Regions from separate parts of the Methylovirgula sp. 4M-Z18 genome, predicted to be linked through region 2. Evidence: riboswitches for the same ligand, from Rfam matches in the RefSeq annotation. Region 2 holds a riboswitch; each other region holds the start of a gene.

Region 1 (10,087 bases), 2.4 Mb from region 2:
TTGGTCTCTTCCAACGTCGCAATGCAGCCGCCGCCGTCGAACGCCACGTTGAATTTGCGCGGCAGGCCGTAGAGCGAGCGGTCATTAAGGATGTGATAGTGCCACTCGCGCGCGAGCGGGCGGGTGTCGTAAATCTCTTGCGGATCGATTCCCGCTGTCGCGGAACCGGTGACGTTGCGGATATTGTCGGCGCCAGAACCGCGCGAACAGAGCCCCAAATCCTGCACGGCCTCGACAACCTTCACGGCATCCGCCGCCTTGATCTCCCTGATCTGAATATTGGCGCGGGTGGTAACATGCGCATATCCGCCGCCATATTGCGTCGTCAGTTTTGCGAGGCCGGCTAATTGCCAATGGGTAAGAATGCCGTTGGGAATGCGCAAGCGCAGCATGTAGCTCGATTGCGCCGGCGCGACATAAAACAGCCCGTAATAACGCCAGCGGAAATTGTCGTCCGGCTTCGGAAATTGATCGGCCTGCGCCTGCCCCTTCAGGCGCGTGTAAGCATCAAAAGGATGTTCTGCCTGTTTCCATTTTTCCTGGTCGACGAGTTTTCCGCCCGCATCGACGGTCCTTTGCTGGGCGGCGAAATGGACGGCATCGGGGCCTGAAGGCGCATCGGCACCAGCAGGTCCGCCAAACTGATGCAGCGCGGCGAGTCCCGAGGCAAAACCTTCGAGATAGTGCTTCTGACTCGCGGAGAAATCGTTCATTAGGGTGCGCCCTGCTCACATAAGGTGCGGCCAAACAAAATATTGTGCCGCAAGGCTGAAATGTCTTCGCCGCGCCGGATCAGGTCGCGATACCAAAGCGCATCGCTCGCTTCGCCGACCAAAGCGGCGCCCACGAGCCGGTTGTCCTTGACGACCAGCTTGCGGCATTGTCCGGCGCCGCGATCTTCAAAGACGATATCCTGGGTGGTCTCCTGTCCAAGGAAATCGCCCGCCGAAAAGACCGGTATGCCGGAGACCTTCAAGTTCGTCGCAAGAATTGTTCCTTCGTATCGCGCGTCGGCATTGCCCGCCCAAAGGCGCGCCAGAACGCGCGCCTGGTCATACGCGGGTTCCACGAGGCCGTAGACGGTGCCGCGGTGTTCGGCGCATTCCCCAAGCGCATGCACAAACGGAACCACCGTCGTCATCTGGTCATCGATCAGAATGCCACGCTTGACGGGCAGGTCTGCTGTCTGCGCCAAGGCGACATTGGGGCGAACGCCGATCGCGACCACGACGAGATCGACATGCAATTCGCTACCATCGGCAAAACGCAGCGACTCTGCCTTCGTGCTGCCGCCCACCGCAACCGTCTGCGCATTGAGCAGAACCTGCACACCTTTGCGCTCCACCGCCCGCTTCAGGAAGGCGGCACTGCGCGGATCGAGCTGGCGCTCCATCAGCCGGTCCATCACGTGAACCAGCGTAACCTTGGCGCCGCCCTTCGCGAGGCTGCAGGCCGCTTCGATGCCCAATAGACCGCCGCCGACAACCGCCACGCGCGCGCCTCTCGCCGCCGCATCGCTCAAGCCGGGCATGTCGGCGAAATCGCGGAATGTCATGACCCCGGGAAGATCCATCCCGGGAATCGGCAGGCGGGCAGCAACCGAGCCCGTCGCCAGGACGACACGGTCGAACGCGACCGACGTTCCGTTTTCGAGAGCTGCCGTCCGGCCGCCGAGATCGAGGCCCGTCACGCGCTGTCCGCTGATCACGCGGACGCCATGCTGCGCGTACCAGTCGGACGGGCGCAGCGTGAGATCGGATTCCGCGACCTCGCCCGCAAGCAAGGCCGAGAGCAGCACGCGATTATAGGCGAGCCGCGGCTCGGCCCCGACGATCGTGACGTCGAAGCGGTCGGGCGCGAAGGTCATCAGATCTTCGCACAGCCGCACGCTCGCCATGCCATGGCCGACGATGAGCAATCTCTCTTTCATGGCGGCCTCCTCAGATACGCGCCGGGGCGCTGCCGTCGGCCACCGTCCAGGTGCTGCGCCAACGGTTCTTCACGCCATGCAGGGCTAGGAGGGCGAGAGCCGCGAGGGCGGCGAAAATCAGAAAGCCGATCTGATAGGAGCCGGTGAATTGCTTCGACAGTCCGAGGCTGGAGGCGAGATAGAACCCGCCAATGCCGCCGGTCATGCCGACAAGTCCGGTCAGAATGCCGATCTCGGCGCCAAAACGCTGCGGCACAAGCTGGAAGACGGCGCCGTTACCCATGCCAAGCGCCAACATGCCGATAAACAGAATGCCGAGACCGAGCCAAAGCTGACCAAAGCCGAAACTGACGAGCACGCAAGCCGTGGCAGCAACCGCATAAAGTAGGCTCAGCACCCGAATGCCGCCGAACCGGTCGGACATGGCGCCGCCCAGCGGGCGCGCCAACGAGCCGGCCAACACGCACAAGGCCGTGCAATAGCCCGCGGTGACCGGCGACAGGCCATATTGCGTATTGAAATAGATGCCGAGCGACGAGGCGAGACCGGAGAAGCCGCCGAAGGTCACGGAATAATAGAGCATGAACCACCAAGCGTCGCTCTGGCGCAGCACGTCGAGATATTGCTTGAAGGATTTGCGCGGCGGCTTGTTGGGGCTGTCCTTCGCCATCAGGACAAAGGCGATCAGCGCGACGGCGAGCGGCAAGGCGGCAAGGCCGATGACATTATGCCAGCCGTAGATGGCGGCAAGGGCGGGTGCGAACAGGGCGGCGAAGACAGTGCCAGAATTGCCGGCGCCGGCAATGCCAAGCGCCGTGCCTTGATATTGCGGCGGATACCAACGCGAGGCCAGCGGCAGCGCCACCGCGAAGGAGGCGCCGGCGAAGCCCAGCACCAGGCCAAGCGCCAGCAGCGCGCCGTAATTCTGCGGGCTCAGCAGCCAAAAGACGAGAAGACCGCCAATCACGATGCATTGGCTCAAGATGCCGGTGCGCTTCGGGCCCATCGCCTCGACGAGCACCCCGTTCACGACGCGCAAGAATGCACCGAGCAAAACTGGAAGCGCCACCATGAAGCCCTTTTGCGCAGCGTCGAGCTTCAGATCGCCCGAGATTTGCACGGCGAGCGGACCCAAAAGGATCCAGACCATGAAGCTCATGTCGAAATAGAAGAAAGATGCAAACAAGGTCGGCCAGTGCCCGGCCTTGAAAAAGTCCCTACTGATCATTGCCATGCTCCAAGACGAGAAAAAACAAACCGCCGTCGTTCGGCCATGCAAAACGCGTGGACAAACAGCCGGCGGCGGCAGATTCAACGCCCAGCAGCGGACGTGCGGACCTTCAGGCCCGGATTTCGAGAAAAGCGTGTGCGGCCGTCATTGGCCTGTTACGCGAATGAGGATCTTCCCTCTAAATCAAAGAGTAAGCTGGAGGCATGCCGGGCACAAGAACAAATATTGTGCGACGCAGCATCAATGTTGTTCAAATGGCGTTGCTTTGCACAATCTTTAATCGCCAAAGCCCGCAATATAGGCTTCGAGCCGGTCGGGGTCGAAAAGGCGGCCATCGAAAAAGCCGTCGGGGCCGAGCACCATCGTGCCGCGGCGCGAGGCGACGCCGGTGGGGTTTTTCAGCGCCCCCTCCACCTTGGCACTGGCGCGCGGCAGATCGATACCGGTCTCTGACAAAACGGCGCGGTAGAGATCCGGGCGGTAAACTTGGCCGATTTTCGCCGCCATATCCGCCGAATATGTCACCTGCCCCCAGCGCACCATTTGCGAATAGAACCATAAGGCATGGCTTTGCCACGGGAAGTTGGTGGCATGCGCGTGCAGGACGAGAAAATCCGGTAGCACCTCCGCTGTCGCGCCTTTTTGCCTAAGGATCTTGCCGCTCAGTGCTCGGATCAGAATGTTGGCAGGAGCGGCAACGTAGCCGGGCCGCGCCAGAAGTTCCGCGAGTTCGCCATGATTGGCCGGATTGCCCGCCCATTGGGCAGCGCGGGACAAAGCGCGCAGCAATGCGGCAAAACGTTCCGGCTCGCGCTTGGGAAAATCCACGCCGAAACCCAAGACCTTTTCCGGCCCTTGCCGCCAGAGTGCCGATTTGGTGACGGCCAAGACGCCCGTGCCCGCGTCGACACACAGCGAATTCCACGGCTCGCCGGCGCAAAAGCCGTCGATCTGTCCCTTCGCCATGGCATCGCCCATGAAGGAAGGCGGCAGCACGATAAGGCGGACGTCATTATCGGGGTGAATGCCCGAGGCCGACAGCCAGTATCGCAGCTCGTAATTGTGCCCTGAATAGGGATAGACGACGGCGAGCGTCAACGGCGCAAGCCCATCCGCCCGCCGGCGAGTGATCACTTGCACCAGCGCCTTCCCCATTTCGGCGGGCTCGGACCGAAGGGTCGCGCCTTCCCGCTCCATCGCCGCAAAAACCTGCAGCGACAGCGTAATCGCATTGCCCCCCAGGCTGAGGGAAAAGGGCGCGATCATCGGCACGTCCACGTGGCCGACGCCGAGCGTCGAGGCGACCGGCATCGGACCGAGCATATGCGCGGCATCGAAATGCCCCAACATCACGCGGTCGCGAATATTGGCCCACGAGGTCTCGCGCATCAAAGTCAGATCGAGGCCCTCGTCCGCCGCGAAGCCCTTTTCCTTGGCGGCAATCAAGGTCGCGCTGTCGGTCAGCGGCATGAAGCCGAGGGTCAGATGTCTTGCCTTGCCCGAATGTGCCAAAATCAAGCTCCTCACCCCAAGAGTTTTGCTGCGATCAACAGGCCGCGCGCCACATCGGCGACCCGGCGGCTCTCGTTCATCGCCGTCTTGCGCAGCAACGTGTAGGCTTCCTCCTCGGAAATATGCCGGCTCTTCATCAAAATGCCTTTGGCCTTGTCGATGACTTTCCGGTCTTCGAGGGCCTGCTTGGTGCGGTCGAGTTCCTCCCTCAACCGATGGAACGCATTGAAACGGCTGATCGCCATGTCGAGAATCGGTTTCAGCCGCTCCTTGCGCAGGCCATCGACCACATAGGCCGAGACGCCCGCGTCGATCGCCGCTTCCATCGAGGCCTTGTCGGATTGATCGACAAACATGGCCACCGGCCGCCGCACGTTGCGCGAGACGTGAAACATTTCTTCCAAGACATCGCGATTGGGGTTTTCAAGATCGATCAAAATCACATCGGGCTCGACGTCGACAACCTGCCGCAGCAAATGCCGCATTTCGACGATCACGGTCACACGCGCATGGCCAGCGTCCAGCAAGCCCTCGCGGATCATCGCGGCCCGGACCGGATTGTCGTCAATGAGCAGAATATGGAGATCCGATGGAGACATGGGCTAGGCGTGATGAATCTCTGCGGCAAAACCAGGGACAGTCCGACATGGCGTGGAGACTCGCAGCGGCGAGATGGAGCCAGCGTAGAGTTAAGGAGTCGTCTCCGCAACCTCATCCGCGATCCCGGATTTTGGCAAATACAAATTTATACAATAATATCAGCTATATATATGTTCGCAATTTGATTCAAATGATGCGCCGATCATTTCTGACCGGCGGTCACGTCTCTCAGCCCCATCAGACGCCGCAACGGCGCAGAGCGCGCGTTTTGGGCAACACCCGGTGCATCACGCCTCGATCTCGACGGCGCTCCTCGGCTGCGAGCAGCAGGCAAGGATAAATCCTTCTTCGATCTCCTCGTCGAGAATGCCGCCATTGTGATTCATCTCGACGTCGCCCGATACTTTCTTCACCTTGCACGTACCGCACAAGCCGGATTCGCAGGCAGCGGGAATCCGCACGCCTGCCGCGCGGGCGATGGTAAGCAGGCTCTCGTCGGGCGCGCCGAAACCTTCGACATCGGACAGGGCGAAGCGAATCTGCATCGCATCCGCAGATGGAACCGCAGGAGCCGCAGCAGGCGCCGTTTCGCGTACCGGAGCAACCGGCATCGCGAAACTTTCCTCGTGATAGCGCGCCATGTCGAAACCGGCCGCCCCCAGCATCTCACGCACCGACCGCATGAACGCGTCCGGACCGCAGCAGAATATCTCCCGGTCACGAAAATCCGGCGCCAGCAGAGGCAGGCGCGCGGCATCAAGGCGGCCGACATGGCCGAACCAGTTTTCGCGCATCGATCGTCCCTTGACCATCAAAGTAAGCGCCAATCTTGGCATCCGCTGGCCCAGAAGCTCGAGTTCCTCACGAAAGATGAGATCCTCCGGCCGGCGCGCGCAATTGAGGCAGGCGACATCGGTCGCCGGAGCACAATCGTTCAGCCAGCGCAGCATCGACATCATGGGCGTGATGCCGGACCCCGCCGAGATGAAGAAATATTTCGCCGCCGGATGGCTGTGCAGGGAAAAATCGCCCGCCGGACCGAAGGCGCGGATGCGCGCGCCGACGGTGAGGTGGTTGAACATCCAGCGCGTGCCGACGCTGCCTCCTTGCGCCTTCACCGTAACGGCGATCGAAAACGGCCGCGACGGCGAGGAGGACAATGTATAGGTCCGCATCAGCGGTCCGTCCGGCAGCGGCAATTCGAGCGTAACGAATTGGCCGGGCTTATAGCGAAACCACGTTTGCCCGTCGGCGCGGAAGGTGAAGGTTTTCACCTCCGGCGCCTCGTCGACAATATCGATGATCTCCAGGAGCTGCTGCCGGTCGTTCCACGGCACCATCTCGTCGAGATGCCGGTTCAGACGAAATTCGGTGAGCGCATTCATGACTCATATCCTCTAGGCAACGCTGCGCAGCGCGGGTTTGCCGCCTTCGCTCAGGCGCGGTTCGATAAACCGCGTATACCAGTCGACGAACTGCAGCACGCCGCCTTCATGCATCTGTGAGTAAGGTCCAGGCTCGTAAGCGGGCGACGCAATGCCAAAGGCATTTTCCTCGACGATTCGGCGGTCCTGATCGTTCGTCTCGGTCCAGACATGGGTGAGATTGGCGAGGTCATAGTCGACGCCCTCGACCGCATCCTTATGCACCAGCCATTTGGTCGTCACCGCGGTTTCGGTCGCGCTGATCGGGAGGACGCGGAAGGTGACGGCGTGATCGCCAAGAATATGGTTCCAGGTCGTCGGATAATGGTAGAGCAGCAGTGAACCGATCCGCCCTTCCGTGACCGCGTGCGACAAACCGCGCTGTACCGCGGGCTTGCCGTTCATCGTGTAACTCGCGGCATCCCGCAGAAGCGGCACGCGCGTCGCGCGAAATTGACCGGACTGGTCGATCTGGAAACGCGACGGCAGCCCGGCCGCCTCGCATTTGTTCCAATGGGCGACGATCTCAGGATCATCTTCCGCGCCTTGCACGCCGGTAACGGTTGGCGCTTCGGGAAACGTCTTGCACAGTTCAGGATGGTTGCCCACGCAATGGTAGCATTCGCGGTTGTTTTCCCACACGAGCTTCCAATTGCCCTTTTCGATGATCGTGCTTTCGAAGGCGACCTTGGCTTCGCCGAGCCGATGCGGCGCAAAATAAGGCTCCATCATCTGACGGACCGGCGCAAATTCTGCCGGCTCCTTCGCTAGGCAAATGAAGATGTAGCCCGCGACGCTTTCGCAGGCGACCGGCTTCAATCCGAATTCGGCTTTGTCGAAGCCTTCCGCCATTTGCCGGGCAAACAGCAACTTGCCGTCGAGGTCATAGGTCCATTGATGATAGGGGCAGACGAGTCGCGCCGACGTGCCTTTCTGGGCGTTGCAAACCCGGCTGCCGCGATGGCGGCAGGAATTGTGGAACGCGCGAAGCTTGCCCTCACGGTCGCGCAGCACGACGATCGGATAGGCGCCGACTTGCACCGTGAAGAAACTGCCCGGCTTCGCAACTTCGCAATCGTGCCCGACAAACAGCCAGTCGCGATACCAGATCAGATCGAGGTCGAGCTGGAAGAAGGCGGGATCGGTATAGAAAGCCTGGGGGAGGCTAAAGCCTTCGCGGCGATTGCGAAGGAGTTTCAGCATGTCGTTACGCGTATCCATGTTCTGTCCTTTTGCTCAAGGACTGAACTGGTGGTGATGGAGGAAGTTTTAACGCCGGCGGAGCCTCAAGCCCCAGCCCAAAACGCCCTGCCTCCTGACCGCCCACCGCGATCAGTCAAGTTTCATACCCAAGGCTGGTTTCCGGGCTTCGGAGCCGTCCTTTTGAACTGTCTCAACACCTTCCCAGGCTTGTTCTCCCAGTGGTTTCTTATCGAGACAAAGGCTCTGTTACCGTTGCGGGGGCAGCGCCGGCGTCACACCGGCTTCCCAATTATCCCTGCGGACAATTTCCGAAGGGCACCTCGAACTGGTCGAATAATGCACCTTCCCGAAGTGCGGATGAGCCGGAATGCGACATCGGCTGTGTATAAATGCGACAGGCCCCTATTCGGCCGCCTTGGCGGCGGGAGCAGGCACGTAGTTGAGGATCGGGCCGAGCCAGCGCTCCACCTCGCGGATGTCCATATCCTTGCGCGCGGCATAGTCTTCGACCTGATCGCGCTCGACCTTCGCGACGCCAAAATAATAGCTGTCCGGATGCGAAAGATAGAGACCCGAGACGGACGAGCCGGGCCACATGGCCATGCTCTCGGTCAAAGTGACGCCCGCCTTGGTTTGCGCGTCGAGCAGGCGGAAGAGCGTGACCTTCTCGGTGTGATCGGGTTGCGCCGGATAGCCGGGCGCCGGGCGAACGCCCTCGTAAGGCTCGCCGATAAGGTCGTCGGGCGTGAACGATTCGCTCGGCGCATAACCCCAGAACGCCTTGCGCACCCGCTCATGCAGGCACTCGGCAAAAGCCTCGGCGAAACGGTCCGCCAGCGCCTTGACCAGGATGGACGAGTAGTCGTCGTTAGCCCGCTCGAAGCGCTCGGCAATGGCGACTTCCTCGATGCCGGCTGTCACCACGAAGCCGCCGACATAATCGAGCTTGCCGCTCTCCCGCGGCGCCACGAAATCCGCAAGCGCGACATTCGGCTTGCCGTCACGTTTGGAGAGTTGCTGCCGCAGCGTGAAGAAAGTGGCCAGCTCCTTTGCCCGGCTTGCATCGGTGAAGAGTTTGATATCGTCCCCTACGGCATTGGCCGGCCAGAAGCCGATGACGGCCCTTGGCGCGAACCACTTCTCCTCGATGATTTTCTTGAGCATCGCCTGCGCATCGTCGAACAATTGCCGCGCGGCCGGTCCTTGCCTCTCGTCCGCCAAGATCGCCGGATAGCGGCCCTTGAGTTCCCATGTCTGGAAGAACGGCGTCCAATCGATATAGCGGGCCAGCTCGGCGAGGTCCCACGTCTCGAATACCTTTGTGCCGAGGAAAGACGGTTTCGGCGGCGTATAATTCGCCCAGTCGATCTTGAGCCCATTGGCGCGGGCTTTGGCGAGCGGCAGGCGCTGCTTCTCCCGCTCGGCGCGCTCGTGCGCTTCGGTCACTTTACGGTACTCGGCCCGGATCGTCTCGACATAGCCGGGCTTGGCCTCGGCCGAGAGCAGGCTTGATACGACCCCGACGGCCCGGCTCGCATCGGTGACATAGAAGGCTTGCCCCCGGTGGTAGCGCGGATGGATTTTCACTGCCGTGTGCACGCGGCTCGTGGTCGCTCCCCCGATGAGAAGCGGAATATCGAATCCCTCGCGCTCCATTTCCGAAGCGACATGCACCATTTCATCGAGCGAGGGCGTGATCAGCCCCGAGAGACCGATAATGTCGGCCTTCACGGCCCGCGCCGTCTCCAGGATCTTCGTCGCCGGCACCATCACGCCAAGGTCGATGATCTCATAATTGTTGCAGGCCAGAACAACGCCGACGATATTCTTGCCGATGTCGTGGACGTCTCCCTTCACGGTGGCCATTACGATTTTGCCGGCGCTCTCGCGTTCGCCACCGCCATTGGCCGCTTTTTCGGCTTCCATATAGGGCAGCAGCACGGCCACCGCCTGTTTCATGACCCGTGCGGACTTCACCACTTGCGGCAGGAACATTTTGCCGGAGCCGAACAGGTCGCCAACCACATTCATACCCGCCATCAAGGGGCCTTCGATGACGTCGAGCGGCCGCTTCGCCTTTTGCCGCGCCTCTTCCGTGTCCCGATCGATGAATTCCGTGTTGCCGTTGACCAAAGCATGTTCCAGCCGCTTGTCGACCGGCCACTCGCGCCAAGCGGTGTCCTTCTC
Region 2 (10,087 bases):
GAGCGGCGGCGTGAGATGCCCGACAATCACGGCGGACAGGCGCCGTTTGGCCTGCGCCGCTTCGCCAGGATTGTTGACGATGAACGGATAGATCACTGGCGTCGCGCCGAGCAGGATTTCCGGCGCGCAATCTTCGGACAATGCCGCGGCCTTGCCGGGCAGCCATTCCAATGTGCCGTGGGTCCCGCAGTGAATCATCGCATCGATGCAAAGGTCGAACCGCAGCCAGAGATAGAAGGCGATATAGGCATGGCGCGGCGGAAGATCGGCGTCGTGATACTCGCCCTTGCGTTGCTGCTGCGTGCCGCGGTCGGGTTGGACGGCAATATGCAATTTCCCGCTGCGCAGCAGGGGAAAACGGAATGCGCCGTCGCGGCAGGCCGGATCTTCCTCCGGCGCCCCCCAACGGGTCAGAACGCTTGATCGGAAGCTCTCTGGCAGGGCGTCAAACCACGTTCTGTAGGCTGCGAAAGAAGGCCCGGCGTGGGCATCGTTACCCATCAGCGCGGGCATGATGTCTTTCGTGGCGGGCAGGGCGCCGATGTCGTAATCAGCCTCGCGCAACAGGTCGGCGATCGCGGTGACGCTTGCAGGCGTGTCTAGACCAACCGCATAACCCGCGCGGCCGCCCTTTGCCGGATAATCGGAGAGCACGCAGGCGATGGCACGATCGCAAGGTTGCGTGCGGCGCAGCCGCGCCCATCGCAATGCCTGATCGGCGACGAATGTGATGCGCGACGCAATGGGCCGATGTGCGATATCGGTGAACTGCAGGTCGGGATGGCTTTGCGTCTCCGCCTTGAACGAAATCGCGCGCGAGATGAGGCGGCCATCAACTTCCGGCAGCACGACATTCATGGCGAGATCGCTCGCGCTCAGGCCACGACGGCTCAACTGCCATTGGGTCTCGTTGCTGCCGGCCAGAATCACTTGCAATACCGGCGCGTCCGCGCCGTCGAGGATGCTCGGACCATCATCGACGCGGGCGGAAAAGGCCGTCGTGTTTAAAATGACGTCGGGCTTAATTTTCGCGATCAAGGCGGCAAGCTCGGTACTCACCCGCTGATCCTTGAGGCTCGTCACGAAGACGCATTCGACCTTCATGCCGCGCGCGTGCAGGGCGTCGCTGAGGGCCAGAATGGGGGCTACGTCGCTCGCCATCAAGACGGATCGGTAGAAGACGAGAAGTGCCTGCGCCGCAGTCGCATCGCCTCCGTGACAAGCCTGCTCGAAGCGGCCGAAGGCAGGAACTTCGATGGCGGGGAGGGCAGCAAAGTCCGCGCCCAAATTCCGGTGGATCCAGGTGAGGAGCTGCGCCATGTTTTGCGCGCCACCCTGCAGGAAATAGGACCAGACCTCGCGCAACGCGCGGGGGTCGAGGCTCGACACGTCGGCGAGCCGCTCGTCAAAATTCATGTCGCCTGGAATGACGGCAAGATGAAAGCCATACTCGCGCGCTGCCCGAGCGAGTTGCTCGGCGCCGTAGCGCCAATATTCGAGCCCGCCGAGCAGGCGCACCAGCACAAAGCGGGCGCCGGCGCAGGTTCTCTCGACATAAAGATCGATGGAATAAGGGTGTTTGAGTTGTGCGAGATTGGCAAGACGCAGGCTTGGCCGCGCGCCTTGCATCGTGTTGTAAGCGGCCGCGAGCGCCGAGAGGTCGCTGTTGGTGAAGGACAGAAAGACGATGTCAGCCGGGCTCTGCGCAAGATCGATCGCTTCGACATTGTCGTCGAGCGAATAGGATTCTGTGCGCAGGAGATGCATGTCTTATCCTAACGCGATGCTATGCCGCCAATTGCGCGCGAATGGCATCTTCATTGAGGCCCTTTTCGCCGATAATTACCAGCCGGCTCTGCCGATTGTCGGTGTCCGCCCAGGCGCGGTCATATTGCTTGGTGAAGCGCGTGCCGACTCCCTGCACGAGCAGGCGCATCGGCTTGCCGAGAACTTCGACATAGCCCTTGATCCGCAGGACGTCGTGGTCTTGCGCCAATTGGCTGAGCTTTTTGACGAAATGATCGGGGTCCCGCACGGCATCGACCGGGACGATGAAGGATTCGAAATCGTCGTGGTCGTGCTCTTCCTCGTGATCGTGGTGCGAGGGGCGCGCCGCAAGGTCGTCTTCCGCTGCCGCATTGATGCCGAGCAGCACGTTTTTGGCGATTCTGCCGTCGGCGGACGGCACGATCTTGACCGCGCGCGGCACCACGGCGGTGATGTCCTTCGTTACCTGAGCCAGCATTTCGGGCGCAATGAGATCGGTCTTGTTGAGAACGATGAGATCGGCGCAGAGGAGCTGGTCTTCATAGACTTCCTCGAGCGGATTGTCGTGGTCGATCGAGGCATCCTCGGCGCGCTGCTGCTTGAGCTTTTCCGGATCGTCGGCGAAACGGCCCTCCGCGACGGCGGCGCCGTCGACCACGGCGATCACGCCATCGACGGTCAGGCGCGAGCGCACCGTCGGCCAGTCGAAGGCTTTCACCAAGGGTTTCGGCAGCGCGAGGCCGGACGTTTCCACGATGATATGCTCGGGCCGCGGCTCGCGGGCGAGCAGCGTTTCGATCGCCGGCACGAAATCGTCGGCAACCGTGCAGCACAGGCACCCGTTGGCGAGCTCGACGATATTTTCCTCGGGGCACGACTCGATGCCGCAGGATTTCAGGATTTCGCCGTCGACACCAACATCGCCGAATTCGTTGATGATGAGCGCCAGGCGCTGGCCGCCGGCATTTTCTAGCACGTTGCGGATGAGCGTGGTTTTACCGGCGCCGAGAAAGCCGGTGACGATGGTGACGGGGACTTTGCCGAGCATGCAGGAATCCTTGAAGGGTTCGAAGAGAAGAAAGACGGAATTAGACGGGGGCGAGCGGCGGCACGCGGGAGATGACGCCCTTGCGGAAACATTGCGGCCGCTCCCGCCAGGGGATGACGCCGTCCGGGCTCGCGGCGAACTTCAGGGCGCCGTCGACAATGTCGTCGGCGTGCACGGCGGGGTCGAGATCGCCAATGACATAGGTCCATTTGCCGGGGGCCGCGAGGGCCAGCGTTGCGGGCCGTTTGCAGACCGAGAGGCATTCCACGGTCTTGATCTCGACCGCATCGCGCGCCTGTTCTGGCCATTTGGCCAGGACGGCTTCGTACAGCGCGGCACCCGGCCGCTCGTCAGCGTTGAAGGTGCCCTTGCAAGTCACGCAGAAATACAATGTCGCGCCGGACGTCGGCGCGATCGTTGCCACGGATGGGGAGATCTCCGCGGTCAGGGACATGGCGCGCTCCATAGCTGCGCAATGCCGGATGCGGCGCGAGATGAAAAGGTGACGTCAAACGTCATATAATACTCCTGGCTGCCCCTCCGGCAGCCGCACGGGGTTGGTTTTAAGACGGCAGGTTTCCTGGCTCACGGGTCAAAGCCAGCGCACCCCTTCCCAAGATCGCTCTCAGTGGTTTTGGTGCAGGCTCGCCGTTTACAGTCGCGGGGGCGGCCATGGCTTCGGTTTCCCTCACCATGTTCCCTTGACATTCCTGTTTGGAATGACCGTCCGGATTGACTATGGCCACCGAAACGCGCACTTGTCAAACGCCGACTTAATGTCGCATCCAATATATCGGCCCGCCCATGCGAGAGACAGATGACCGAGCTTGATCCCAATGACGAAGCCGCCCGCCACAAGGCGAAGATGATCAAGCGCAAGGATGTGCAAGACGCTGAAGTTGCTTCGAAAACCATTACAGAAAAGGGGCTCCTGATCGTCAATACCGGCCCCGGCAAGGGCAAGTCGACGGCGGCCTTCGGACTCATCCTGCGGGCGTTGGGCTACGGTTGGCCGGTTGGTGTCGTGCAATTCATCAAGGGCGCCTGGCACACGGGCGAGCGGGCGGCCTTGCAGCGATTCAGCGATCTCGTCGAATGGCACACGATGGGCGAGGGCTTCACCTGGGAAACCCAGGATCGCGAGCGCGATGTTGCCGCGGCCGCCGCCGCCTGGCAAAAATCGCTGGAATTGATGGCGCGGCCGGAGATTCGCCTCGTCGTGCTCGACGAACTCAACATCGCCTTGCGCTACGATTATCTGCCGCTCGCCGAGGTCGTGGCGGCGCTTGCCGCGCGGCGGCCCGACCTGCATGTGATCGTCACCGGCCGCAATGCCAAGCCGGAACTGATCGCCGTCGCCGATCTCGTGACCGAGATGACGCTGGTGAAGCACCATTTTGCCGCCGGGGTGAAGGCGCAGCAAGGCATCGAATTCTAATGCTAGCCAAGGCGCTCATGCTGCAGGGCACCGGCTCGGATGTCGGTAAGTCCATTCTGGTCGCCGGCCTGTGTCGGGCCTTTGTCAACCGTGGGCTGAAGGTGCGGCCGTTCAAGCCGCAGAACATGTCGAACAACGCGGCGGTGACGGCGGACGGCGGCGAAATCGGCCGCGCGCAGGCCTTGCAGGCGCGGGCGTGCAAAGTGCCGGCCTCCGTGCACATGAACCCGGTACTGCTGAAGCCGCAAAGCATGATCGGCTCGCAGGTCGTGATGCAGGGCAAGGTGCTCGGCAATGCCAAGGCAAGCGAGTATCAGGCTTGGAAGCCGAAATTGCTCGGCGCCGTGCTGCAGAGCTTCGCCCATCTGCGCAATGAGGCCGACCTCGTGATCGTCGAGGGCGCGGGGAGCGCGTCCGAAATCAATCTGCGCGCCAATGACATTGCCAATATGGGCTTCGCCCGGGCCGCCGATGTGCCGGTGCTGCTGGTGGGAGACATCGATCGCGGCGGCGTGATCGCGCAGGTCGTCGGCACCAAGGCGGTGCTCGCGCCGGAAGATGCGGGGATGGTGGCGGGTTTCATCATCAACAAATTTCGCGGCGATCCGGCTTTGTTCGAGGCAGGGATGCGGCTGATCGTCGAGCATTCCGGCTGGCCCAGCTTCGGCTTGGTGCCGTTCTTTGCCGATGCCCATCGCCTGCCGCCGGAGGATGGGGTTGCCTTGACCCATCGTGTGAAGCTTCGGGACGGGCGCATCACCATTGCTGTGCCTGTACTGCCGCGCATTTCCAATTTCGACGATCTCGACCCGCTCAAACAGGAGCCGGATGTGCGCCTCATGCTGCTGCGGATGGGCGAACCCCTTCCGGCCGAGGCGGATGTGGTGATCCTGCCAGGGTCAAAGGCGACGATTGCCGATCTGCAGGATTTCCGGGCCGCCGGCTGGGACATCGACCTCATCGCCCATGTGCGGCGCGGCGGCCGCGTTCTTGGTCTTTGTGGCGGCTATCAAATGCTGGGCGCCAAGATCGACGATCCAGACGGGATCGAAGGGCCGGCAGGGGGATGCGACGGGCTCGGCCTTCTTGATGTGGCGACCGTTTTGACGCCGAAAAAAACATTGGTCGAAGTATCCGGCGTCACCTCCGAGGGCGCGGCCTTCCATGGTTATGAGATGCATATCGGCGAGACCATCGGCGCAGGCTTGCGGCGGCCGATGCTGACCTTTGCCGACGGCCGGCCGGATGGCGCGGTTTCGCCCGATGGCCGCGTGAAGGGCTGTTATGTGCACGGATTGTTCGCGGATGACGGCTTGCGGCGGGCCTGGCTGCAATCCCTGGGCGGTCAGGGCTCAGATCTCGCCTATGAGCAGAGCGTCGAAGCGACCCTCGACGCGCTGGCCGCGCATTTGGAAGCGCATGTTGATCTCGACGCCCTGCTTGAAACCGCGCGATAGCTCCGCCCCAAAGCGCTAGATGGCGACCAGCGCGGCCAAAATCAGCGCGAGAACGCCGGCCTGAATCACACATGCGGCGCGGTACAGTCTGATCGCCTTTTTGATGTCGTCCAGCGTCGCTTCGCGCCGCCCATCGCCCATATAGACATCCTCGACCCGCTCTTCGCCGTAGATGCGAGGGCCGGCCAGTTTGAGATCGAGCGCGCCGGCCATGGCCGCTTCCGGCCAGCCGGCATTGGGTGAGCGGTGATGGCGCGCATCGCGCAACACCGTAGCGGCCGCACGTTGCGCCGAGGCGCCGGGCGTGACGAGACTGGCGAGGATCAGCCACAGGGCGGCAAGCCGCGAGGCCGGCAGATTGATGAGATCGTCGAAACGCGCTGCGGCCCAGCCAAAAGCGGCGAAGCGCTCATTTTTGTGGCCGATCATCGAATCAGCAGTATTGGCAGCCTTATACATGACGCCGCCGGGCAGTCCGCCGGCCGCCGTCCAGAAGAGGGGCGCCACGATGCCGTCCGAAAAATTCTCCGCGAGACTTTCGATCGCCGCGCGCGCGACGCCGGACGAATCGAGATAGGCCGGATTGCGGCCGACGATCATGGCCACGGCGATTCGTCCCTCTGTGAGGCCGAGCTCCAGTCCTTTGGCGACAGCAACCACGTGCTGGTCGAGGCTGCGCTGGGCGATGAGGCTAGAAACGAGGCAGGCAAGAGGAAGAAGCCCCAGCCAGCCACCGGGCGTCATGGCTTGCAGCAATGTTGCGGCGGTGCCCGACACAGCGAGCAAGATGATCAGTGCCAGCACCCCCTTGGCACGCCGCACGGCAAAGCTTTCGTCGGATTTGTTCAAGCTGCGATCGAGCCGATCGATCAGCTTCCCGATCCAGGTGACGGGATGGCCGATGATGCGGTAAAGCTGGGCCGGGTAGCCGAAAGCCGCCTCGATGACGAGCGCGAGCAACGCTAGGGAAATTGTGAAGAGAAGATGCACGAGGCGAAGACGATAGAGGGGGTGAAAGCCCAAGACGAGGCCGGGCCGATGCCTTCGACTATCTTTCATCACGGCGGAAATCTCAAGAGCGCGCAGGCGCTCTATCCTAACGCGCCGCAACCGTGGATCGATCTCTCCACCGGCATCAATCCCATTGCCTATCCCATTCCGACGATCGCGCCGGAGGCGTGGACGCGCCTCCCGGAAACTGCGCATGTCGCGGCGCTGGAAGCCGCTGCGGCACAGGCCTATTTCGTCCGCGACACAGAGCATGTCGTCGCTGCGCCGGGAACGCAAGCGCTGATTCAATGGCTGCCGCGACTGTTTCCGGCGCGCACGGTCGGCATTTGCGGTTTCACTTATGGCGAACATGAAAAGACATGGGCCGCAGCCGGCGCGCGGGTGACATATGTCGAGACGGTCGATGCGCTGAGCGGTTTCGATGTCGCCGTGATCGTCAACCCCAACAATCCGGACGGCCGGCTCGTCTCCGGTGACCGACTCTTGCATCTTGCGCGGCAGATGGCAGCGAAGAATGGGCTGCTCGTCGTTGACGAAGCCTTTATGGATCTCGTCGATCCGGCGTTTCATCTGAGTGCGCATATGCCGGTGGCGTCGACGATCATTTTGCGCTCGCTTGGCAAGACCTACGGGCTTGCGGGCTTGCGTCTTGGTTTCGCGATCGCGCCGACCGAGCTTGCGCGCATCATTCGTGATGCGCTCGGGCCATGGGCGGTTTCCGGCCCGGCGATCGACATTGCGCAGCGCGCGTTGGGCGATGCGGCTTGGCGCGAGGCGACGCGGAGCCGATTGCGGCAAGAGTGCGGTCGACTCGACCGCATGTTGCAGAATGCCGGATTCTCAACGCCTTTCGGTACGCTTCTCTTCCGCACCGCGGAGCACGCGCATGCGCGCGATTGGCTGCATAGTCTGGCACAAACCGGAATCCTGACGCGGCCATTTACGGCGAGACCGCATTGGCTGCGGTTCGGTTTGCCAGCAGGCGAGGCGGCCTGGTGGCGGCTGGAAGAGGCCCTTCGCAAGGGGCCGAAAGTTCCTAACTAAGCGACCACAGGCCGCAACCTTTCAGAGGGCTTCGCTCGACCCTGGGATCCAGGCCACATGCCGGCGGATGTTGGATAAGCCTGTCTTGCAGTGCTGATAATTCATCTGTTGCGCGACTTCTGGATCCTGGGTCGAACTCGGAGTGACGAAGAGGCCTTCACGTGACGGCGATGCGGACGAACAATCGATATCGTCGGTCCGCTTGGCCCGATCGATGAAATGCGATGGGACCCAGACGCCGACATAGAGCACCACGAGAAGGCCGCAAATGCCGATCGGGTGGCGTTTCAAATCTGCAGAACCCTCTTCGAAAAGCCTTATCAATCGTCACAAGGTTTCGTCTCGCGCGGCACTGCATGTCACAACGAAATTCTATTGTGCACAACAACATCAATTTGCCCGTGCGCACATCGGCCGAAGGGCTCGCTCTGACACACCAGTCGATGCATTTTTTCGCTCCCAAAAAGTGAATATATGGCTGCAAAAACGAAGATTGATATGGTGCTATTTGCGCGAGTTAGGTATTGTATTTTCTGATAGAAATGCATCGAACGAAAGGCGGGATCGACATGACCACCAAACTCGCGCTCGGCTCGCTCGCGGCCATTGCCAAAACTGCGAAAATCCCTGCCTATGAGCGCTCAAAGCTCTCGCCTGGCATTGTGCATTTCGGTGTCGGCAATTTTCATCGCGCTCATCTGGCGGTCTATCTCGATGATCTGTTCAACCTGGATGAGGGGCATGATTGGGCGCTTGTCGGGGCTGGCGTCCTGCCGTCCGATCACGTGGTGCGCGAGAAGCTCAAGGACCAGGATTACCTTACGACCGTGGTCGAGCAGGAGGCAAACAAGTCCGAGGCGCGGATCACCGCTGCCATGATCGACTATGTCGAGCCGCAAAATGCCGCCGCCATCATCGCGCGCCTCGCCGATCCGTCCACCCGCATCGTGTCGATGACGGTGACGGAGGGCGGATATTTCATCGATCCGGCTTCGGGAAAGTTCAACCCGTCCCATCCGGATATGGTGCATGATAGCGCCCATCCCGATGCGCCAAAAACCGTCTTCGGTCTGATTCTGGCGGGTTTGAAAGCGTGCAGGGACAAGGGGCTCCCGCCGTTCACGGTCATGTCGTGCGATAATATTCCCGGCAACGGCCATGTCACCGAAAATGCGGTTGCGGGCCTCGCCGAATTGTCGGATCCGGCTTTCGCCGCATGGGTGCGCGCGAATGTGGCGTTTCCCAATTCCATGGTCGATCGCATCACGCCTGCGACGGGCGATCGCGAGCGCAGCGTGGCGCGCGAATTGTTCGACATCGAGGACAATTGGCCGGTCTTTTGCGAGGATTTCAAGCAATGGGTGCTGGAGGATCATTTTTCCGCCGGCCGCCCGGCCTGGGAGAAGGTCGGCGCGCAATTCGTGAAAGACGTTGCGCCCTATGAGCTGATGAAGATCCGTATCCTCAACGGCGGTCACGCGATCATCGCTTATCCGGCCGGGCTGATGGACATTCATTTCGTGCACGAGGCGATGGAAAATCCGCTGGTGCGCGGCTTCCTCGCCAAGGTCGAGCGCGAAGAAATCATTCCCGTGGTGCCGCCGGTGCCGAACACGGATCTCAACGATTATTTCAAACTGATCGAGCGGCGTTTCTCCAACCCGAAAATCGCCGATACGATTTCGCGCCTGTGCCTGGACGGATCGAACCGTCAGCCGAAATTCATTTTGCCGTCGATCTTGGACCGGTTGCACAAGGGGCTGGATATCGTCGGGTTGCCGCTCGTTTCGGCTTTGTGGTGCCGCTATTGCGCGGGCACCAGCGACAGCGGCAAGGTCATTCCGCCGAACGATGCCAATTGGGGGCGGCTGCAAAGCGCTGCGCTCGAGGCCAAAGTCGATCCGATGAAGTTCCTCGAGATGCGCGATATTTTTGGAGAAGTCGGCGAGTCACCGATTTTCCGCGAACGCTTTGCCTTGTCGCTCAAGGCGCTGTGGACCGACGGCACGGCTGCGACCTTGCAGCGCTATTTGGACAATGCGCTGTAGTACCAGTGATTTGCTCAGGCGATGAAGAAGGCCTCGATGTCGTCCCGGGTCAAGCCCGGGACGACATCGGGCTGCCCTATGGATCGCGGCTTCCAACGACAGGTCTCATTCACGCATCGCGAGTCCCAGCGTCTCTATCTCCTGCCGATGTTCGTGCATGCGCAGGAAAATCCGATAATCGCGGTCGAATCTTGCGCGCGCCTGAAGGTTAGGCGCGCGCGTGCGACTCTGTTGTCGCATCGCGCGGCACGCCGACGATAGATCGGGGAACAGG
Region 3 (10,087 bases), 610 kb from region 2:
GGCCGGTCCCATTTTTGACTATTTTTAGATTTTCCTTATGCAATTATTGGTGATTTTCTTCAATTTTGTCCGACCAAAGGGTGCTTTATGCCAAAAGTCGAACTGGATGCCATCGACATCAGGATCCTTCGGGCTCTGCAGGCCAACGGCAAGATCACCGTCAACGAACTTGCCGATCAGGTCGGGTTGTCGGCATCGCCCTGCGCCCGCCGGATACGCCTGCTCGAAGAGGGGGGCATCATCAAGGGCTACAGCGCGATCGTGGACCAGAAGAAAGTGGGGCTACCGATCAGCGCCTTCGCCTCGATCAAGCTCGAACGCCAGCGCGAGGAAGATCTCGACCGCTTCGCGCAGGCGGTGGCGAAATGGCCGGAGGTTGTCGACTGCTATCTCATGACCGGCGAGCGCGACTATCTGATGCGCATTGTCGCCGCCGACCTTGAATCCTACGAGCAGTTTCTCAAACAAAAGCTCACACGCCTCAATGGCGTCGCCTCCATCGAAACGAGCTTCGCCCTCGGCCAGGTCAAACGCTCGGAAGTCCTGCCGATCGGCTAAACGTTCGCCGCCTTTTGGGCGCACAGGATAAAGCGGCGATAAACAAGAGTCCGCAGCCTGTCGCGCAAATTGGCATTCCGCCGCTGCGCGGCGGCGATCGGCGCGTGCGAAAGAATTGTGAAATTCGTGAAACCCGCCTGACGCAACAACGGCATCAACCGTTCTTGCGTCAGCCCGCTGCCAAAGGGCAGGTTCGCCATGATTTGCGCGTGCCGGCTGCCGAGCGCGCTATCGTAATGGGTGTCTGGCCCGTACCACCGATCGAGCAGCGCAATAAGCCGCGCCGCAAGCCCGCCGCGACGCGTCGGCGTCGCCCAATCGCCATCGAACACCAGAAGCTTGCCGCCCGGTTTGAGCAAAGCGTGCCATTCGGCAAACGCCTTTTCGGGCTCCGTCAACGTCCAAACGAGGTGGCGGCAGACAATGGCGTCATAGCTTCCGAGCGGCTCCATCGGCCTTTCCGCATCGGCCAGCAAAAATCGCAAGCGCGCCTTGCCGGTATGCTTGCGCCGTGCGACCGCGAGCATGTGCTCCGAAAAATCGAGCGCCGTCACGTGGTGACCAAGATCATGAATGAGGCGGGTCACTTCGCCCGTCCCGCAAGCAAGCTCGAGAAAACGTCGTGGCGTGCGGCCGAGGACATTGCGGATGGGCTTTTGCCAGGCGTCGAATTCCGGTCCGGGCGGAATACGATGCCCGAAGGCGAGATCGAAGGTCTCCGAACGTTTCGACCAATAATCGCGGATCTCTTCTTTGAGATGATGGTTTGCGGTCACGATCAGTCCAACAGATATTGAACGTGGCTGCGCCCGTGCAGGTTCGAGCGCTCCACATGCACCTTCACGCCGAACACGTCGGCGATGAGCTCCGGCGTGAGCACCGCTTCGGGTGTGCCCGCTGCCACGACTTTGCCGTGCTGCAAAACCGCGAGATTGTCGCAAAACATGGCAGCGAGGTTGAGATCGTGCAGGGCAACGATGCTCGTCACCGGCAGGCCGGCGATCAATTGGAGAAGGTCAAGCTGGTGACGGATGTCGAGATGATTGGTCGGCTCGTCGAGGAGCAATTCGGTCGGCGTTTGCGCGAGGGCTCGGGCAATTTGGACCCGCTGCCGCTCGCCGCCCGACAAAGTGTGCCAAAGCTGATGCGCCTTGTCGGCAAGACCGGTATATTTCAACGCCTCCTGAACCGACGTGTCATCGCGCATCGTCCAGGGCGCCAGCCGGCCGCGGTGGGGCGTGCGCCCCAAACGGATGACCTCCAGGACCGTCACATCGGCATCCGTCGCCGACTGTTGTTCGACGAACGCCAAGCGCCGCGCGAGGTCGTGACGCGTGATGGCGCGAATATCCGTGTCGCCCAGGGTAATAATTCCGCTCTTCACCTGCCGCAAACGGCAGATCAGACGCAACAGGCTCGATTTGCCCGATCCGTTCGGCCCGAGCAGCCCTAGCATTTTGCCGGGCGGAGCGTGCAACGTCACGCCATCGACGATCAAGGTCTTGCCGCTCGCCCAGGAGACGTCCTCGACGCCGATGCTCATGGCGCCCTCCGCACCCGGTAGAGAATGATGGCAAAAGCGGGCGCGCCGAACAGCGCCGTGACGACACCGATCGGCAGGATTTGTTGCGGAATGAGAATGCGTGAAAGAATGTCGGCAATGACCATGAAGATCGCCCCAACCAAAGCGGACACAGGCAGCAGCCGCATATGGCCTGGGCCGACCAAAAAGCGCGCGGCGTGCGGGATGACGAGGCCGATGAACCCGATACAGCCGACGATACTGACCATCGCCGCGGTCATGAGTGCCGTAAGGCCGAGCAGTACGATCCGCACGCGCTGCACGTGCACGCCGAGCGTCGCGGCGGCATCCGCGCCGAAGGTAAACGCGTCCAACGTGCGGGCATAAAGCATCACCACGATGAAGCTTGCGCAAGCGACCGGCGCGGCAAGAAAAACGTCGGGCCATCGCACGCCGCTCAGGCTGCCAAGCAGCCAGAACATCACGCCGCGCGCCTGTTCGGCATTGGCCGACGTCGTGACGATGTAAGAGGTCAAGGCGTTGAACAATTGCGAGCCGGCAACGCCCGAGAGAATAATGCGCTCGGCTCCGCCGCCCGCACCGGCCGCCAGCAACGACACCAGGAAAAACGCCAGCACGGCACCCAGAAAAGCGCCGGCGGGCAAAGTCAGGAGACCGGACCCAAATCCGAGGATCATGATGGCGACGGCGCCCGTCGAGGCACCAGCCGACACGCCGAGCACGTAGGGCTCGGCGAGCGGATTGCGCAGAAGCGCCTGCAATACAACGCCGGATAAAGCCAGCGCCGCCCCGGCGCTTGCCGCCACCAGTGCTCTGCTCAGCCGATAATCCCAAATCACGCCCTCGTGGATGCGGTTCAACGTGAAATGCGTGCCAAAGGCATGATTGGCGATCGATTGCGCGATCGTCGCCAAGGGAATGGTGATGTCGCCGATGGAAATGGCCAAGCCGATCACGAGGGCGAGCAGGAGAAGAGCGACAAGGACAAGCCCTGTGAGGCCAATTCTGCTGTTCGCCGTCACGCGCGGCATGGGCATGACGCTCATTTTGGCGGCTCAGCGGCTTTGAGCGCCTTGGCGAGAATCTCAATACCGTCGATGGTCCGAATGGTCGGATTCATGTCCTGCGCATCCATGAGAACGATATGGCTGTTCTTGACCGCGCTCAACTGGCTCACCACCGGATCTGTCTTCAGAAAGTCAAGCTTCACCGCCGGATTGTCAGCGGCGTAGCGGTGGCGGCTCATGGTCGCGATGACGATCACGGCCGGATCCGCCTGCGCGATCGTTTCCCAGCCGACAAGCGGCCATTCGTCTTCGGTCGTTACCACATTCTTGGCACCAACCGTTTTCAGAATGTAGGCGGGAGCGCTGTTCTTGCCGGCGATATAGGCGTCGCCCTGTACTTCCTTGCTGGAGAACCAAAATACAACCGGCAGGTTCTTCGGGACGTCGCCAACCGACGCGACCGCAGCGGCTTCGCGCTGCTTTAAGCTGGCAATGAGTTTGTCGCCGCGATCCTGCACGTCGAAGATTTGCGCGAGCTCGCCGATCTCCTGATAGACGAGATCCATCGTGAAAAGCTCTTTGCGAACGCCGTCGCCATTGCTGCCGTTCACCTTCGCGACGCAATCGGCGGGCGACACATAGGCATTGATGCCGAGCGCATTGAATTGTTCGCGCTTGCCGACCGCCCCTTGCGGCCCAACGTGCCATTCAAACTCGGCGGCGACCAGATCGGGAGTCTGTCCGACCACCGCCTCGAAACTCGGGTCGTTGTCGGCAAGGCGCGTGATCTTGGCGTTTGCGTCGGCATATTGCGGCAGAACCGGTCCCACCCATACGGCAGTGCCGACGATTTTATCGGCAAGGCCGAGCGAGAACAGCACTTCAGTCATGCCCTGGCCGATGGAGACGACCTTGTTGGGCGCCTTGTCGAAGGTGACGGATTGCCCGCAATTGGTGATTGTCAGCGGATATTTGGTCGACTGCGCAAAAGCCGTTTGTGTGAAAGAGGCGGCGAGGCACATGCCGACGACCCAGCCGGCAAAAGATTTGCTATGAGTTGTTGCTGTGGACATTTCGTTCCCCGAACAAGAGTAGACAGGCAGATGGGCGCATGGGATGCGCCCGCGATCAGTCGATCCGCTTGACGGGAAGAACGGCCTTGGGAGAACGATTTGCGCCCTCGGCGCAGAAAACCTGTTTCATATTATCTCCTGCCCCGGCATCCCCGCCGGCAAAAATGTGCGCTGTTTGCGGCGCAAAAGGATCGCGACGGCAGGTCTCCTGGCTCACGGACAAAAGCTTTTCATCTGCCTTCCCACGTGACGGTTTAAAGCCGGCTAGCAGTGGCATGGCGCCGCTTGAAGGCGCCCAGGCCGCAAGATGCGACCATGGATGTCGGGCAATCCGCTGACAGTTGCGGGGGCAGCCACGGAGTCTGCGCGAGGCATCACCGTGTTCCCTTTTGATCCCCGAAGGGAACCGTCAAATCCCGTGTAACAGTGGCCATATCGGCGGTCAATAGAGGCTTACACGCCGATCTCAAGCCGGATATGAGGCCGACGTCCGTTACGGTCATCCCGATCCGCCTCGGTAAAATGGTCAGGAGTCAGCGCAAAACGAAACGCGGCGCCGTCGAAATGACGGCGCCGCGGGGCGCGACTTCAAGTCATGCAGCCAGTTGGTCCGCCGTTCGGCGGCCTCAAAGGGCGTCGATCAGGTCGTCGATCTTGATCGGAAAATGGCGGACGCGTTTGCCCGTTGCATGCCAAACGGCATTCGCAATGGCGCCGGCCGAACCGGTGATGCCGATTTCGCCCACGCCCTTGATGCCGAGCGCGTTCACATAAGGATCATATTCCTCGATCATGAGCGCTTCCATGGCCGGCACGTCGGCATTGACCGGCACGTGGTATTCCGCGAGATCGGCATTCAGGATGCGGCCGGAGCGGCGGTCGATGATCGCGTGCTCGTGCAGCGCGAAGGACATGCCCCAGATCATCCCGCCCAAATACTGGCTCTGTACCATGCGCGGATTGATCACCCGGCCCGCCGCAAACGCGCCGACAAGCCGCGTCACCCGGATCTGACCCAAATCGGGGTCGACCTTCACTTCGGCGAACACCGCGCCGTGGGCGTGCATGGCATAATTCGCCTGGGCCGCAGGATCGCTCGCGCTTTTGCCGCGCGCCTCGATTTCCTTGAGGCCGGCGCGGGTCAGAATATCGACATAGCTCTCGCTGCGGCTCTCGTCGTCCCGGCGGAACAGGCGCCCGCTGCGCGCCACGACACCCGCATTGCCTGCACCGAACAGCGGCGAGCGCTTATCATCCGTTGCGAGCGCAGCCAGCTTGGCGATCACCGCCGCGCCGGCATTGTGAATCGCCATGCCTGCGGTCGCGGTATGGGCCGAGCCGCCGGCAATGCCGGCATCCGGCAGATCCGAGGTCCCCGCCCTGAGCTCGACACGATCGAGATCGAGGCCAAGCCCGTCGGCGCTGATTTGCGTGAACGCCGTCCAGGCCCCCTGCCCCATGTCTTCAGCACCGGTCTCCATCAGGCCGGTGCCGTCGTCCCGCAGAACGGCGCGTGCCTCGCCTTGGAACATCAGCGCAGGAAACACGGCGGTGCCCATGCCCCAGCCGACGCGGAATCCCGCCTCGTCGCGCATCTGGCCGGGCGCCAGCGGCCGCTTGGCCCAGCCGAAACGCTCGGAGGCTTGCGCATAGCATTCGCGCAGGGCTTTCGACGAAAACGGCTTGCCGGAAATCGGCTCGACCTCGGCGTAATTCTTCAGACGGAAGGCGAGCGGATCCATGCCGCAGGCATAAGCTGCTTCGTCGATGGCGCTTTCGAGCGCGATCGAGCCCGTCGCCTCGCCGGGCGCACGCATGAAGAGCGGCGTGCCGGTGTCCAAGCGTACCGCCTCGTGCGACGTCGCGATCGCCGGACTCGCGTAAAGCGTATGCGCCACATCGGCCGCCGGTTCGAAGAAATCGTCGAAAGTGCTGGATGCGACCTTCGCGTGATGGCTGAGCGCGGTTAGCACGCCCGTGCCATCGACGCCGATGCGGACGGTCTGGCGGCTGGGCGAGCGATGCCCGACCGGCCCATACATCTGCTCGCGCCGCAGTACGAGTTTGACCGGCTTGCCAACCAGCTTCGCCGCCATCATGCCAAGGATCTGCGGGCCCGAGATCATGCCCTTCGAGCCAAAGCCGCCGCCGAGATAGGGACTGCGGATATGGATATTTTCCGGCGAAATCCCGAACAGGCCGGCGATCCGCATCTGCGCAAAAACAAACCCCTGGCTCGGCGTGTCGATCGACAATTTGTCGCCGTCCCAGTTCGCGACGATGGCATGCGGCTCGATGGGATTGTGATATTGCGCCGGCGTTTCATACGTGGCCTCAATACGCTGCACGGCTTGCGCCAATCCGGCCTCGACGTCGCCATGATTGTGCACGGCAGGAGCGCCGACGCCGACCGCGGCGGGAACAAAACTTTCATTCGCGTCGAGATCGGCCCGGGCCGGCTCCGTCTCATAGCGCGGCGCGAGCAGCGCCGCCCCTTCTGTCGCGGCTTCGAGGGTTTGCGCGATCACGACCGCAATCGCCTGATTGGCATAGCGCACCTGATCGTCCTGGAGCAGATCGACCCGAAACATGAACGGATTGTTTTTCTCGTGCGGGTGCATGGCGAGCGCCGGCTTATGCGTCGGCGTCATGACGTCGACGACACCGGCATGGGCTTTCGCCGCCGCAACATCGAGAGAGGCCACGCGGCCGCGCGCGACGGTGCTGACCGCGATGACGGCATAAAGCATTCCGGCGGGATGATTGTCGGCCGCATAACGGGCCTTGCCGGTGACTTTCATGGCGCCTTCGTGACGGGTGTTCGGTTGACCGATGTTCGAGCCGTGCCGGGCATAGGCCGGATTGCGGGTAAGGCTGATCTCAGGCATCGTGGAGCGCTCCTGGAACGGAGGAGAAGGGCGAACCGGGCAGCGCGGGAACACGCGACGGCGTTCCGCTTGCGGCCTCGGCAAGGGCGCGCACAAGGATTTTCCGCGCGAGGTCGATCTTGAAGCGGTTGTCGCCTGAGGGCTTCGCCTCCGCGAGCGCAGCATGCGCCGCCTTTTGGAAGATCTCCGCACGCGGTTTGGCGCCGATGAGGATCGCTTCGGCGGCACGGGTACGCCACGGTTTTGCGGCGACGCCGCCGAGCGCCAAGCGCGCCTGACGGATCGCGCCATCTTCGAGACGTAGCGCCGCCGCAGCGGAGACGATCGCAAACGCATAAGACGTGCGCTCGCGCAGCTTCAGATAGCGCGCATGGGCGGCGAAAGACCGCGCTTCGGCCGGAAGCCGGACCGCCGTGATGAGATCGCCCGGCTCGAGTTCGTTCTCGCGATCGGGCGCTTCGCCCGGCAGGCGGTAAAACGCCTCAAGGGCGATCTCGCGCTTGCCGCTCCGGCCAGTGACTTCCACGACCGCATCGAGCGCGACCAATGGTACACAGAAATCGGAAGGATGGGTGGCAATGCATGCCTCGCTCCACCCCAAGACCGCATGCAGCCGGTTTTCGCCGGCGCGCGCATCACAGCCTGAACCCGGCATGCGCTTGTTGCAGGCGCTGGCCGGATCGTAAAAATAGGCGCAACGGGTGCGCTGCATCAGATTGCCGCCAACTGTCGCGGCATTGCGCAACTGCGCTGACGCGCCCGAAAGCAACGCCTCCGCAACAGCCGGATAGGCGCCGGCGAAATCCCGATCGTAAGCGAGCGTGGAATTGCGCACCAGGGCGCCGATTCGCACGCTGCCATCGGACAGATGCTCGATGCGATCGAGTTCGGGCAAATGGGTGATATCCACGAGCCGGTCCGGGCGCGCGGCCCCTGCCTTCATGAGATCGAGAAGATTGGTTCCAGCGGCCAGGTAGACCGAACCCGGTTCGGCCGCAGCGGCCACGGCCTGGTCGAGGCTGGCGGCACGCACGTAATCGAAGCTTTTCATGCTGCGTCCCTCGTCTTGGCGCCGGTTGAATGGGCTTGCGCCTCGAGCACGGCTTCGACAATGCCGTTGTAGGCGCCGCAGCGGCAAAGATTGCCGCTCAATCCTTCACGGATGCGCTCTGGATCGTCGCCCGCCTGCCCCTCCGCAATCAGGCCGATCGCACTCATGATTTGGCCGGGCGTGCAGAAACCGCACTGGAAGCCATCGTGGGCGATAAAGGCGGCTTGCACCGGGTGCAATGTGTCACCGTTCGCGACACCTTCGATCGTGACGAGATCGGCGCCGTCATAACTCAACGCCAGCGCAAGGCAGGAATTGATCCGCTTTCCGTCCGCAAGGATTGTACAAGCGCCGCATTGGCCGCGATCGCAGCCCTTTTTTGTGCCCGTGAGATCGAGACGCTCGCGCAGCAGGTCGAGCAGCGTCGTCCGCGGATCGTCGAGTTCAATCACGCGCTGCTGGCCGTTCACGGTGAGACTGATGGAAAGATTCATATAACGCTCCAATCAGTGATATGGTGGACCGGGCTCGCATGCGCCGACCCGGCCCATCGGCGAAGGTCGACAATCTTATGAATTATGAGCCCGTTTTGGATTTCGCGAGACCGGACAGGCGGTTCGCGCCGGCCGGGTCGATCGGCGGGCGATTTGCAGTTTGGCCCGCCGGGGTATTTATACGGAGGATGCCTCCGTTTTTCAAGAGCTAAAAGAACGGACCGAAAGGAAATGGACAAACAGGTGGTCAAAGCGGTGCGCAAGCCCCGGGCAGATTCGGTCCGCAATCGCGAACGCGTGCTGGAAGCGGCAAAGGCGGTCTTCAGCGCCGGCGGCGGCGATGCAAGCCTGGAAGCCGTGGCACGCCACGCCGGCGTCGGCATCGGCACGCTCTACCGTCATTTCCCGACCCGAGAAGCCCTGTACGAGGCCGTCTACCGGCGCGAGGTCGACCACCTCGCCGAGCTCGCGGACGAATTGGGCGAGATCGCCCCGGTTGAGGCGGTGCGGCAATGGCTCAAATCGAATGTCGAACTCGTCGCGACCAAAAAGGGCATGCTGGCGGCGCTGGCTCTGACCATCAGCAGCTCCTCGGAACTCTACACCTATTCCTATGACCGGCTGACGAAAGCCCTTGGTGCCCTCCTGGACCGCGCCGTTACGGCGGGCGATATCCGCCCGGACATCACGGCGCCGGACTTGCTGCGCGCGCTCATTGGCCTGTGCTACCTGCACGGCCAGCCAGACTGGCGGACGAGCGTCCATCGCCTGGTCGATATTCTGGTCGACGGCCTCCGCTTTCAGCCGCCCGCAAGTCCAACTGCCGCAGCACCGCAGAAGGGTCGTGGCGCCACGCCGAAAAAAAGACCTTCAACGACGAACCCCAGGAGCTCAAAGCCTCGGCCGGCTGCGCGAAAGCGTCCATAGGGCGACTTTTCGGATCTTGCCTCGCCGTCAGCGCGCCGACTGGCGTGCCCGCTGCCGCAAAGGTACTTCAAGCGCCAGCACGCCAGCTACAGCCCATGCTGCATAGGCCGCTACGAAAATCACACTGCGGAAACTCGTGGCGCTGGCGATGAACCCCATCGCCATGCTGCCGACCATATTGCCGGCCGCGTAGCTGTTCGCGTAAACCGCCGTCGCACGCCCCGGCCTGTCCGGCTCGAAGCTTTGACAGTAGGTGACGGCGACGCCGGCGAACAGGCCGTAATAGATCCCGTCCAGAGCCGAAACAGCGATCAGTTCGGCAAGGGACGAGATTTCGGCATAAAGCACCATGGTCGTCACCGCGATGAGAGCAGCGCCTATGAGCACGCGGCGGATACCGATACGGTCGACGAGCGCCGACGATGAGAAAATCGTAAACAATTCGAGAAAGCACTTGATCGACAAGTGCAGGCCAGGTGCGTAGGCGGGCAGATGCACGTCCTGAATGAAGTACATCGGCATGGCCGATTCGAACAAAGCCGTGAC

What was found. A riboswitch is a leader RNA that binds a small molecule or an ion and turns the genes downstream of it on or off. The one in region 2 is predicted to bind cobalamin.
Region 1: another riboswitch for cobalamin. It lies ahead of V9T28_RS17110 (aromatic ring-hydroxylating oxygenase subunit alpha); the one in region 2 lies ahead of V9T28_RS05830 (DUF1636 family protein).
Region 3: another riboswitch for cobalamin. It lies ahead of V9T28_RS08730 (ABC transporter substrate-binding protein); the one in region 2 lies ahead of V9T28_RS05830 (DUF1636 family protein).

What each region holds. Positions count from the first base shown of each region.
Region 1 covers NZ_CP149574.1:3,691,746-3,701,832, forward strand. The annotation lists gene V9T28_RS17080 (NirA family protein) at 1-713, opposite strand, end outside; gene V9T28_RS17085 (NAD(P)/FAD-dependent oxidoreductase) at 713-1,930, opposite strand; gene V9T28_RS17090 (nitrate/nitrite transporter) at 1,941-3,158, opposite strand; gene V9T28_RS17095 (CmpA/NrtA family ABC transporter substrate-binding protein) at 3,438-4,673, opposite strand; gene V9T28_RS17100 (ANTAR domain-containing response regulator) at 4,685-5,272, opposite strand; gene V9T28_RS17105 (hybrid-cluster NAD(P)-dependent oxidoreductase) at 5,561-6,658, opposite strand; gene V9T28_RS17110 (aromatic ring-hydroxylating oxygenase subunit alpha) at 6,671-7,918, opposite strand; cobalamin riboswitch at 8,034-8,238, opposite strand; gene metH (methionine synthase) at 8,303-10,087, opposite strand, start outside.
Region 2 covers NZ_CP149574.1:1,285,342-1,295,428, forward strand. The annotation lists gene cobN (cobaltochelatase subunit CobN) at 1-1,767, opposite strand, end outside; gene cobW (cobalamin biosynthesis protein CobW) at 1,787-2,815, opposite strand; gene V9T28_RS05830 (DUF1636 family protein) at 2,856-3,269, opposite strand; cobalamin riboswitch at 3,369-3,558, opposite strand; gene cobO (cob(I)yrinic acid a,c-diamide adenosyltransferase) at 3,633-4,253, shown strand; gene V9T28_RS05840 (cobyric acid synthase) at 4,253-5,710, shown strand; gene cbiB (adenosylcobinamide-phosphate synthase CbiB) at 5,726-6,772, opposite strand; gene cobD (threonine-phosphate decarboxylase CobD) at 6,749-7,765, shown strand; gene V9T28_RS05855 (hypothetical protein) at 7,787-8,056, opposite strand; gene V9T28_RS05860 (mannitol dehydrogenase family protein) at 8,335-9,813, shown strand; gene V9T28_RS05865 (FGGY-family carbohydrate kinase) at 9,919-10,087, opposite strand, start outside.
Region 3 covers NZ_CP149574.1:1,890,440-1,900,526, reverse strand. The annotation lists gene V9T28_RS08750 (Lrp/AsnC family transcriptional regulator) at 88-558, shown strand; gene V9T28_RS08745 (class I SAM-dependent methyltransferase) at 555-1,334, opposite strand; gene V9T28_RS08740 (ABC transporter ATP-binding protein) at 1,337-2,101, opposite strand; gene V9T28_RS08735 (FecCD family ABC transporter permease) at 2,098-3,138, opposite strand; gene V9T28_RS08730 (ABC transporter substrate-binding protein) at 3,144-4,130, opposite strand; cobalamin riboswitch at 4,363-4,607, opposite strand; gene V9T28_RS08725 (xanthine dehydrogenase family protein molybdopterin-binding subunit) at 4,808-7,069, opposite strand; gene V9T28_RS08720 (FAD binding domain-containing protein) at 7,062-8,120, opposite strand; gene V9T28_RS08715 ((2Fe-2S)-binding protein) at 8,117-8,614, opposite strand; gene V9T28_RS08710 (TetR/AcrR family transcriptional regulator) at 8,846-9,541, shown strand; gene V9T28_RS08705 (MFS transporter) at 9,569-10,087, opposite strand, start outside.